Regions from separate parts of the Microbacterium sp. Y355 genome, predicted to be linked through region 2. Evidence: predicted binding sites of a transcription regulator. Region 2 holds the regulator's gene; each other region holds the start of a gene.
The links. The regulator HrcA, encoded in region 2, represses chaperone genes, less so after heat shock. The targets are predictions, from matches to a motif close to TTNGCACTCGNNNNNNNCGAGTGCNAA.
Positions count from the first base shown of each region.

Region 1: groL (chaperonin GroEL) is a predicted target of HrcA. The motif match lies at 1,982-2,008, and genes of this name have one in related genera.
Region 3: groES (co-chaperone GroES) is a predicted target of HrcA. The motif match lies at 2,277-2,303, and genes of this name have one in related genera.

Region 1 covers NZ_JCAIUD010000002.1:115,443-118,794, forward strand. The annotation lists gene AC1C2O_RS17585 (DUF2332 family protein) at 40-1,032, shown strand; gene AC1C2O_RS17590 (DUF3263 domain-containing protein) at 1,042-1,299, shown strand; gene AC1C2O_RS17595 (LytR C-terminal domain-containing protein) at 1,358-1,933, shown strand; gene groL (chaperonin GroEL) at 2,045-3,352, shown strand, end outside.
Region 2 covers NZ_JCAIUD010000001.1:262,422-265,773, forward strand. The annotation lists gene hemW (radical SAM family heme chaperone HemW) at 1-1,134, shown strand, start outside; gene hrcA (heat-inducible transcriptional repressor HrcA) at 1,191-2,225, shown strand; gene dnaJ (molecular chaperone DnaJ) at 2,266-3,352, shown strand, end outside.
Region 3 covers NZ_JCAIUD010000001.1:1,531,034-1,534,385, forward strand. The annotation lists gene AC1C2O_RS07375 (ABC transporter substrate-binding protein) at 1-645, opposite strand, end outside; gene rarD (EamA family transporter RarD) at 828-1,751, opposite strand; gene groES (co-chaperone GroES) at 1,894-2,190, opposite strand; gene AC1C2O_RS07390 (THUMP-like domain-containing protein) at 2,375-3,352, shown strand, end outside.

The DNA of each region.
Region 1 (3,352 bases), on a different contig from region 2:
CGAGGCATGGAAGGTCAAACATCGGGTGAGAATGGGTGGATGACGGATGCTGTGCGCGAACGCTACGACCGTTTCGCGCGTGAGGAAGCGCCAGGCCGCTCCGGGATGTACGAGGGATGGGCTGCGGGAGTCGCCGCTGATGCCGACGTGCAGGCGGTGCTCGCCCGCATCCCTGATACACATCGGCAGCCCCCGCTGGTGTTCGCAGTGACGCGGATGCTGGGCGCACCGCTGGCGGGTTTCGAGACGTGGCGGGCGTTTCTTCTCGCTCACGCGGACGAGATCGTCGCGGAATGCTCTGCGCGCCGGGTGCAGACAAACGAGCCACTGCGCCTCGCGCCCCTGCTGCCGGTGCTCTCCGAGATCGACGGGCCGATCGCGCTGCTCGAGATCGGCGCGTCCGGAGGCCTCTGCCTCTACCCAGATCGCTACTCCTATCGCTTCGTTGGCGCCGACGGCAGACTGCGTGCGGCTCTCGATCCGGATGACGGACCCTCTGAAGTCGTGCTCACCAGCGAGGTGCGTGGGGAGATCCCGCCGCTGCGGATGCCTCAGATCGTCTGGCGTGCAGGTATCGACCTTGATCCGCTCGATGCCAGCGACCCGCGAGATCGTGCCTGGCTGCAGGGACTCGTCTGGCCGGGGGAGACAGGTCGGGAGGCGCGGATCACGGCCGCGCTCGACATCGTTGCGGCAGATCCTCCCACGATGGTGCCCGGTGACGCCGGGGAGCAGGTGGTGGCGCTCGCTGCATCCGCTCCACCTGACGCGACGCTCGTGATCACAACGCCCGGCGTTCTCGCTCATATTCCCTGGGCGCCGCGGCAGTCGCTGATCACGCAACTGCAGCACCTGCCAGCGCGCTGGATCACCATCGACGCGCCGAAACTTCATGACGCCTGGCATCCGCCGGTGGATGCCAGCACCTGGCCGGGATTCGTCGTCGCAGTCGACGGGGAAGTGCGTGCGGCCGCCGACCCATTGGGGCGCTGGTGGGAGTGGCGCGCTGGTTCGCCGGGGAATCGCCCTTAGCCTGGACGCATGCTCGGAGACCTCACGGATCGCGACCGCGCGATCCTCGCGCTGGAAGCCGCATGGCCGCGGCACGGCGGCGCGAAGGAAGAGGCGATCCGCACGAAGCTCGGCATGAGTCCTGCGCGCTACTACCAACTGCTCGGACGGCTGATCGACACAGAGCAGGCGCTCGATCATGACCCTCTGCTGGTGCGACGATTGCGTCGGCTGCGCGAGAGTAGAACGGATAAGCGCGTGGCGCGAATGCGTGGATTCGCGGGCTGAGCGACGCCGACTGCGCACTATGTGTGGATTCCAAGGCCCCGCCAGATAACATCGACGAGTGCCTCAGCCCGTCAAAGATCGCTTCGATGATGTTCCCCGTTCCTCTGGACGCGTAGGAGCGCATCGAGCCGAAGCCCCTGGAATGAACGGCTGGGTCGTGCTGCTGTGGTCTTTTGTTGCCGCACTCGTGATCGTCGTCGTCGGCATCTTCGTCGCGTTGATGCTGATGGGACGCATCACTCTGTTCCCCGGAGTCGGCTCGACCGCGGAGCCGGCACCCGAAAACACCGGGGTCGTCGACACGACCTATTCGGTACTGGTGCTCAACGCCACGCCGGAGGAGGGTCTGGACGTGCAGGTACGCGAGACGCTCATCAACAACGGCTGGGCCCCTGAATCAGTGAGCTACGGTGACGCGGGAACACAGGATTTCGCCGACACCACCGTGTACTACCTGGCCGAGGCCGACCAGTTGGCGGCTATCGGGCTTGCTGATCTGATCGGCGGAGCGCAGGTCGCGCAGAGCGATGCCTATGCTGACCCGAATAACCCCGAGCAGAAGCAACTGGTCGTCGCCATTGGCCTTGACCGCATGACCGTCGCGCCTGAGCCTGTGGAGCCTCCCGCAGAATAGACGCCTCTCGTGGCTTGCACTCGATGGGGTCGAGTGCCAGAATGGGCGTTAGCACTCTCGTACTGTGAGTGCTAACCAGAACGTCTACGTCCAGGAGGGACGACAAAACTCATGGCAAAGATCATCGCTTTCGATGAGGAGGCCCGTCGCGGTCTCGAGCGCGGCCTCAACATCCTCGCCGACGCTGTCAAGGTGACCCTCGGCCCGCGCGGCCGCAACGTCGTGCTTGAGAAGAAGTGGGGCGCTCCCACGATCACTAACGACGGTGTGTCGATCGCCAAGGAGATCGAGCTGGACGACCCGTACGAGAAGATCGGTGCGGAGCTCGTCAAGGAGGTCGCCAAGAAGACCGACGACGTCGCAGGTGATGGAACCACCACCGCGACCGTCCTCGCTCAGGCACTCGTCCGTGAAGGCCTGCGCAACGTCGCAGCCGGCGCCGACCCGATCTCGCTCAAGCGCGGCATCGAGAAGGCCGTTGCAGCGATCACCGCTGAGCTGCTTGCCAGCGCTAAGGAGATCGACTCCAAGGAGCAGATTGCCGCCACGGCATCCATCTCCGCCGCCGACACCGAGATCGGCGAGCTCATCGCCGAGGCGATCGACAAGGTCGGCAAGGAAGGCGTCGTCACCGTCGAGGAGTCGCAGACCTTCGGTACCGAGCTTGAGCTCACCGAGGGCATGCGCTTCGACAAGGGCTACCTGAACCCGTACTTCGTGACGGATGCAGACCGCCAGGAGGCCGTGTTCGAGGAGCCTTACATCCTCATCGTGAACTCGAAGATCTCGAACATCAAGGATCTTCTCCCGGTCGTCGACAAGGTGATCCAGGACGGCAAGGAACTCGTCATCATCGCCGAGGACGTCGAGGGCGAAGCTCTTGCGACTCTGGTGCTGAACAAGATCCGCGGCATCTTCAAGTCGGCTGCCGTCAAGGCTCCCGGCTTCGGCGACCGTCGCAAGGCTCAGCTGCAGGACATCGCGATCCTCACGGGTGCTCAGGTCATCAGCGAAGAGGTCGGTCTCAAGCTCGAGAACACGACCCTCGACCTGCTGGGCCGTGCGCGCAAGGTCATCATCACCAAGGACGAGACCACCATCGTCGAGGGTGCTGGCGAGACCGAGCAGATCGAGGGTCGCGTGACCCAGATCCGCCGCGAGATCGAGAACACCGACAGCGACTACGACCGTGAGAAGCTCCAGGAGCGTCTCGCCAAGCTCGCTGGTGGCGTCGCGGTCATCAAGGCAGGAGCTGCAACCGAGGTCGAGCTCAAGGAGCGCAAGCACCGCATCGAGGACGCCGTTCGCAACGCGAAGGCAGCCGTCGAAGAGGGCATCGTCCCCGGTGGTGGCGTCGCGCTCATCCAGGCCGGTACGAAGGCTCTCGATGCTCTCGAGCTCACGGGTGACGAGGCAACG
Region 2 (3,352 bases):
TTCTCGGCATATCTGCATGTGCCGTTCTGTCGGGTGCGCTGTGGCTACTGCGACTTCAATACATACACTTCGGGCGAGCTGCGCGGCGCACGGCAGGACGAATACGCCGATACGCTCGCGGTCGAGATCGCGCTGGCTCGACGTGTGCTGGCGGATGCTGGCGCGCTGCGACCCATGGACACCGTTTTCTTTGGTGGGGGCACGCCGACGCTGCTTCCGGCGGGCGACCTGGCTCGGATGCTGGACACTGCGGTGGACGCGTTCGGTCTGAGCGACGGCGCCGAGGTCACGGTCGAAGCAAACCCCGACACCGTGACGCCCGACGTCGTTCGCACACTGGTGGATGCGGGCGTCACCCGGCTCTCGGTGGGTATGCAGTCCGCTGTGCCGCATGTGCTCGCGGCGCTTGACCGCACGCACCAGCCAGAGAACGTCCGCACTGCAGTTGAAGCGGCGAAGGACGCAGGCCTCGCTGTCAGTGTCGATCTGATCTATGGCGCGCCGGGGGAGACTCTCGGCGATTGGGAGGCGTCGCTGGATGCCGCCCTCGAGCTGGAGCCCGATCACATCTCCGCGTACGCGCTGATCATCGAGGACGGCACGAAGCTTGCCCGTCAGATTCGTCGCGGTGAGGTGCCGACGCCTGACGATGATCTGCAGGCCGATATGTACGAGCTCCTCGACGCGCGTCTCGCCGCGGCAGGTTTCGACTGGTATGAGCTGAGCAACTGGGCGCGAAGCGCCGAGCAGCGGTCGCGCCACAACCTGGCGTACTGGCGCGGGAGCGACTGGTGGGGCTTCGGACCAGGGGCGCACAGCCACGTCGCTGGACTTCGTTGGTGGAATGTGAAGCATCCAGCAGCGTATGCGCAGCGCCTGGCGGCATCCGAATCGCCTGCCGCCGGAACAGAACGACCCGATGCCCAGGCTCACCTGCTCGAGCGAGTGCTGTTGGAAAGTCGACTCGCTGAGGGAATCGCGGTTACCGCTATTCCTTCTCAGAACCGCACCCGGGTGGCGGGGCTGATCGCCGATGGGATGGTAGACCCGGCGGCGGCGCTCAAGGGACGCATTCGTCTCACGTTGAAGGGGCGTCTCCTGGCTGACGCCGTGGTGCGCGAGCTCACTGACTAGCACTACGGGTAGAATTGGCACTCCGAGTATGTGAGTGCCAGACGGGAGGGCGAAAAATGGTCACTGAACGTGGACTTGAAGTCCTCCGAGCTATCGTGCAGGACTACGTCGAGACCCACGAGCCCGTTGGCAGCAGATCGATCGTCGATCGGCATTCCTTCGGCGTCTCAGCCGCGACAATCCGCAACGATATGGCGCTCCTCGAGGACGAAGAACTCATCGTCGCGCCGCACACCTCATCGGGGCGCGTGCCGACGGACAAGGGCTACCGGGTCTTTGTGGATCATCTCGCACAGTTGCGACCGCTCTCTGGATCCCAGCGCACTGCGATTGAGTCGTTCCTTGCCGATCCTGCCGATCTTGATGATCTGATGGCGCGGACCGTGCGCGTACTCACGCAGGTCACCGGGCAGGTTGCACTCGCGCAATACCCATCTTTCGCGCGTGCACATCTCACGCACATCGAGCTGGTGACGCTCGCGCCGAACAGACTGCTGGTGGTGCTCGTGACCGATGCCGGCGGTGTGTCGCAGCGCATCGCGGGGCTGCCGATCGAACTCGACGATGCTGATGTCGCCGTGCTTCGCGCTCGTCTGTCTGCGCTGCTGACCGGCCAATCAGTACGCGAGGCTACTGACCGAGTGCAGTCGATGATCACCACGCCCGACGCAACCCACACCGATATCGCGTTGCGCGTGGTGGCGGGCATCATCGGCGAGGAGCTGGCCGAGTTCCGTCAGGAGCGGCTGGTCATGGCAGGGGCGGCGACTCTGGCCAAGCGCGAACAGGACTTCCGCGGTAGCATCCATCCTCTCCTCGAAGCAATCGAGGAGCAGGTGACGCTCCTGCGGCTCATGAGCGAGATGGTGACCGACGAGCATGGTCTGGCGGCGAGTATCGGCACGGAGAACGAACCGTTCGGGCTGCCAGAGGCATCTATCGTCGCGAGCAACTATCTCACTCAGGGGGGCACTGCGCGCGTCGGCGTAATGGGCCCCACCCGGATGGACTATCCGAGTAATCTCGCTGCGGCACGGGCTGTCGCCCGTTACCTGTCACGGATGCTCGACGAAGACGAAGCGAGCCGCTGAAGCGGATTGCACGCGTGCACGCACACGCAGAAAGGTGATTGTGGCGGACCACTATGAGGTCCTCGGAGTGTCACGTGACGCAACGACGGACGAGATCAAGAAGTCGTATCGGAAGCTTGCACGGCAGCTGCACCCGGACGTGAACCCGGGAGACGACGCTGCTGAGAAGTTCAAGCTCGTAACCCACGCGTACGACGTGCTCAGCGATGACGACTCACGTCGCCGCTATGACATGGGCGGCGGTGACGGTGCCAACAACGGTGGCGGAGACTTCGGCGGGTTCGGAGGCTTTGGCGACATCTTCGAGACGTTCTTCGGCGCGCAGGGCGGTGGCCGCGGCGGTCGGCCTCGGTCACGCCGTGAGCGTGGGCAGGATGCGCTGGTGCGCGTCACCCTCGATCTCGGCGATGTCGTCTTCGGTGCGCACCGAGACATCGAGGTAGACACCGCGGTGCTGTGCGAGACGTGCAACGGTTCGTGCACGCAGCCGGGTACATCGCCGGTGACGTGCGACATCTGTGGCGGCTCTGGGCACGTGCAGCGTCAGGTGCGGAGCCTGCTCGGCAACGTCGTGACCTCACAGCCATGCGGCACCTGCGAGGGCTACGGCACAGTCATTCCGCATCCGTGCGGCACCTGTGCAGGTCAAGGACGCGTGCGCTCTCGCCGCACCGTCTCGCTGGATATTCCGGCCGGCGTCGAGACCGGTCTGCGCCTGCAGCTGCCCGGCTCCGGTGAGGTCGGCAAGGCGGGTGGGCCTCACGGCGACCTGTACGTCGAGGTCACTGTCTCGCCCCATGCAGCGTTCAGTCGCGATGGCGATGATCTGCTTGCAACGCTCGAAGTGTCGATGTCGGATGCGATTCTTGGCACCGAAACCTCGATCGACGGTCTGGATGGCCAGGTGGATCTGGAGATCCGGTCCGGCGTGCAGTCCGGTGATGTGCTCACGATCAAGGGCCGCGGGATCACGCCGTTGCGCGGAAATCAGCGTGGCGATCTGCGAGTCGGTGTGCAGGTGGTGACCCCGACGAAGCTCGATTCTGCGGAGCGTGCGCTGATCGAGGATTTCGCCAAGAAGCAGAAGGCGCCAGGGCCGCAGCTCGCACAGTTCCAGCAGGGGCTGT
Region 3 (3,352 bases), 1.3 Mb from region 2:
GCCGCCGGCCTCGAAGTTCTCGGTCAGCGATGCCTCAAGACCCGAACCATAGGCGTCATTGAGGTAGATGATGCCGAGGTTCGCGTAGCCGTCGATGCCGATCTCGGTGGCGAGCACCTCGCCCTGGAGCAGGTCGCTCGGAGCGGTGCGCCAGTAGAGGCCTTCGTCGGGCCACTCGGTGAAGTCCGGCGACGTGTTGGCCGGCGAGAAGGTGATGACGCCAGCACTGACTGCCTGGTCGAGGAATAGCTTTGTGACACCGGAGGACGCCGCGCCGATCAGCGCGGAGACACCAGAGTCAAGCAGACGCGGGACCGTGGTCTCGAACGCCTTGTTGTCGGGGTCACCCGAGTCGCCGTATTCGACCTCGACAGTGACGCCGAGATCTGCCGCGTTGATCTCCGCGGTGGCGAGTCCGACACCGGCCTCCTCGGGCGGGCCGAGGTAGGCGAGCTGGCCGGTCTGAGGAAGGACGGTACCGATGCTGAGCGTGAGAGCTTCACGATCAGTGGGCGCCGCCGGCTCTTCGGACGGGTCTGCAGGGGTTCCCCCGCTGCTACACCCTGCCAGGACAATCGCGCTCGCGCTGACCAAGGCGAGACCGCCCAGGATCTTACGCGCGCGCGTGTGTGTGAAGACGCTCATGCTGCTCCCTTGCTGGTTCATGGTTCCCGGACGACTCGGGCGCCGTCCGTGACCTAAACGTATACGCGAACTCGTCATCCGTGTGTTGCGATGCGTTAACGGTGTGATACCGAATGTTTCACGAACATGACATCTTCGTGCGTCGGATCACGACATCTCCCTGGGACGGATCCCGCGGGGGATCACGCGATCGGCGCAAGACGGATGCGACGGCCCCGACCGGCAGCGATCAGCAGGTCGACGACGAAGACGAACACCGCGATCCAGACGATGATGAACCCGATCCAGCGTTCGGCGGGCATCGGCTCATGCAGGATGAGCACACCCGTCAGGAATTGCATGATCGGCGTAATGAACTGGATCATCCCGATGACCGTGAGATTGATGCGGCGGGCGCCGGCGGCGAACAGCAGCAGCGGCACCGCGGTGGCGATACCGGCGAACAGCATGAGAGACGTGTGCCACGTCCCCTCGGTACCGAAGGTGATGCCGGTGGTCTGCGCCACGATGATGAGCTGAACCACAGCAACGGGGAGAAGCCAGAACGATTCGAGGGTGAGGCCGCTCACGGCATCCACCGCAGGCCCGATCTTCTTCTTGATCAAACCGTAGATCCCGAAGGATGCTGTCAGCGACAGCGCGATCCAAGGGAACGAGCCGTAGGCCACAATGATCACCACGACGGCGATCAGCGCGATACCTATCGCGACCCATTGCAATCGACGGATGCGCTCATGCAGCACGAAGACGCCGAGCAGCACCGTCGCGATCGGGTTGATGAAGTAGCCCAGGGACGTCTCGACGACATTCCCGGTGAGGGTTCCGATCAGGAACACCTGCCAGTTGAAGTAGATGAGCGCTCCGGCGAGCGCGGTCCAGCCGAGCAGCCGTGGCTGTCGGATGATCGCGATGATCCTGCGCCAGCCGCGAGCGATGGTCAGCAGCAGCAGACAGAAGATGAAAGAGAACACCACTCGCGCGGCGACGATCTCCCACGGGCCTGCTGGCACGAGCAACAGGAAGTACAGCGGCAGGATACCCCAGAGCAGATATGCCCCGCCCGCGTATGCCACACCGGCGGACTGGCTGCTGCGGTCTGTGATCACTGGATCACACTATGCCCGGCCACGGACCTTGAGTCGCACGCGCGCGTGATGTTGGCAGGAAACGAGCGGCAGCTGTCCGGGTGGAATGCAAGAAGGCCCGGATGCGTGATGCATCCGGGCCTTCTACGCTTTGTCGAAACGCTTAGCGAACGACGACGGCGAGGACGTCGCGAGCCGAGAGCACGAGGTACTCATCGGCGCCGAACTTCACCTCGGTGCCGCCGTACTTGCTGTACAGAACGCGGTCGCCGACGGCGACGTCGATCGGAACACGGTTGCCGTTGTCGTCGATGCGGCCGGGGCCAACGGCCACAACCTCGCCCTCCTGGGGCTTCTCCTTGGCAGTGTCAGGGATGACCAGCCCACTCGCGGTGGTCTGCTCGGCCTCGACCTGCTGGATGACGATGCGGTCTTCGAGCGGCTTGATGGAAACCGACACGGTCTACCTCTTCTTTCTTGACGCTGACACGAAAGACTTGTTCGCACTCTCAACCCGAGAGTGCTAACTCAAGTGTATGCCGTCGGCTGGCACTCATGCAATGCGAGTGCCAGTTTTGGACATCTTGAGCCAGATCTTCGTCCGCCGATGAGGCCCGTGACCTGCCGCCTCGTAGGCTGGGCACGTGGAACTGTCTGAGCTCACCGCCCTGCTCACCCCAGAGGGACTCCGACTGCTCGATGAGGTCGGCACGATCGAATCGACGGCGGAGGTCGCGCAGGCTGTCTCCCGCCTGCGCGCTGCAGGCCACTCCCCCGATCTCGTATCGGCTGTCGTCGGCCAGGCTCATCTGCGCGCGAAGGGCGCAGCCAAGTTCGGCGGCTTCGCCGAGCGGATGCTGTTCACGAGAGCCGGCTTCGAGCAGGCCACGCGTCTGGGAGTCGCCGCACGACACGCCGGACGCATGCGCCGCGCCGGAATCTCACACGTCGCCGACCTCGGATGCGGTATCGGCGGCGATGCACTCGCATTCGCCGGCGCTGGCCTCAGTGTGCTCGCGGTGGATGCCGACGAAGTGACGGCCGCAATCGCCGCCTACAACCTGGCCCCGTTCGGCGATGAAGTGACCGTGCAGCACGGCACGGCCGAGGACTTCGTGAGCGCGAACTTCACCGGCGCGAACTTCACCGGCGCGAACTTCGGAGATGTGCAGCATCCTCGGAGCAATTCCGCCGATTCGCCCGAAGAAGCTGCACATCTCCGAGGCAGCGGCACTGCGGTCTGGCTCGACCCCGCTCGCCGGACGGCAGGTCATGGCGAGACGCGGAGGGTCGCTGCATCCGACTACTCCCCCTCACTCGACTGGGCCTTCGACCTCGCATCCCGAGTTCCGACGGGCATCAAACTCGGCCCAGGGCACGACCGCGATGCGCTTCCCGCGGATGCCGAAGCACAGTGGGTCAGCGCCGACGGCAGCGTCGTCGAACTCGTGCTGTGGTCAGGCGTGCTGGCTCGCGAAGGTGTCCGCCGGGCGGCGCTGGTGAACCGCGGGGAGGAATCGCATGAACTCACCGGCGGGGCGGATGCCGAGGACGCCGACGTCCGTGAACTCGGCGCCTTCTTGCACGAACCCGATGGTGCGGTCATCCGTGCGCGCCTGATC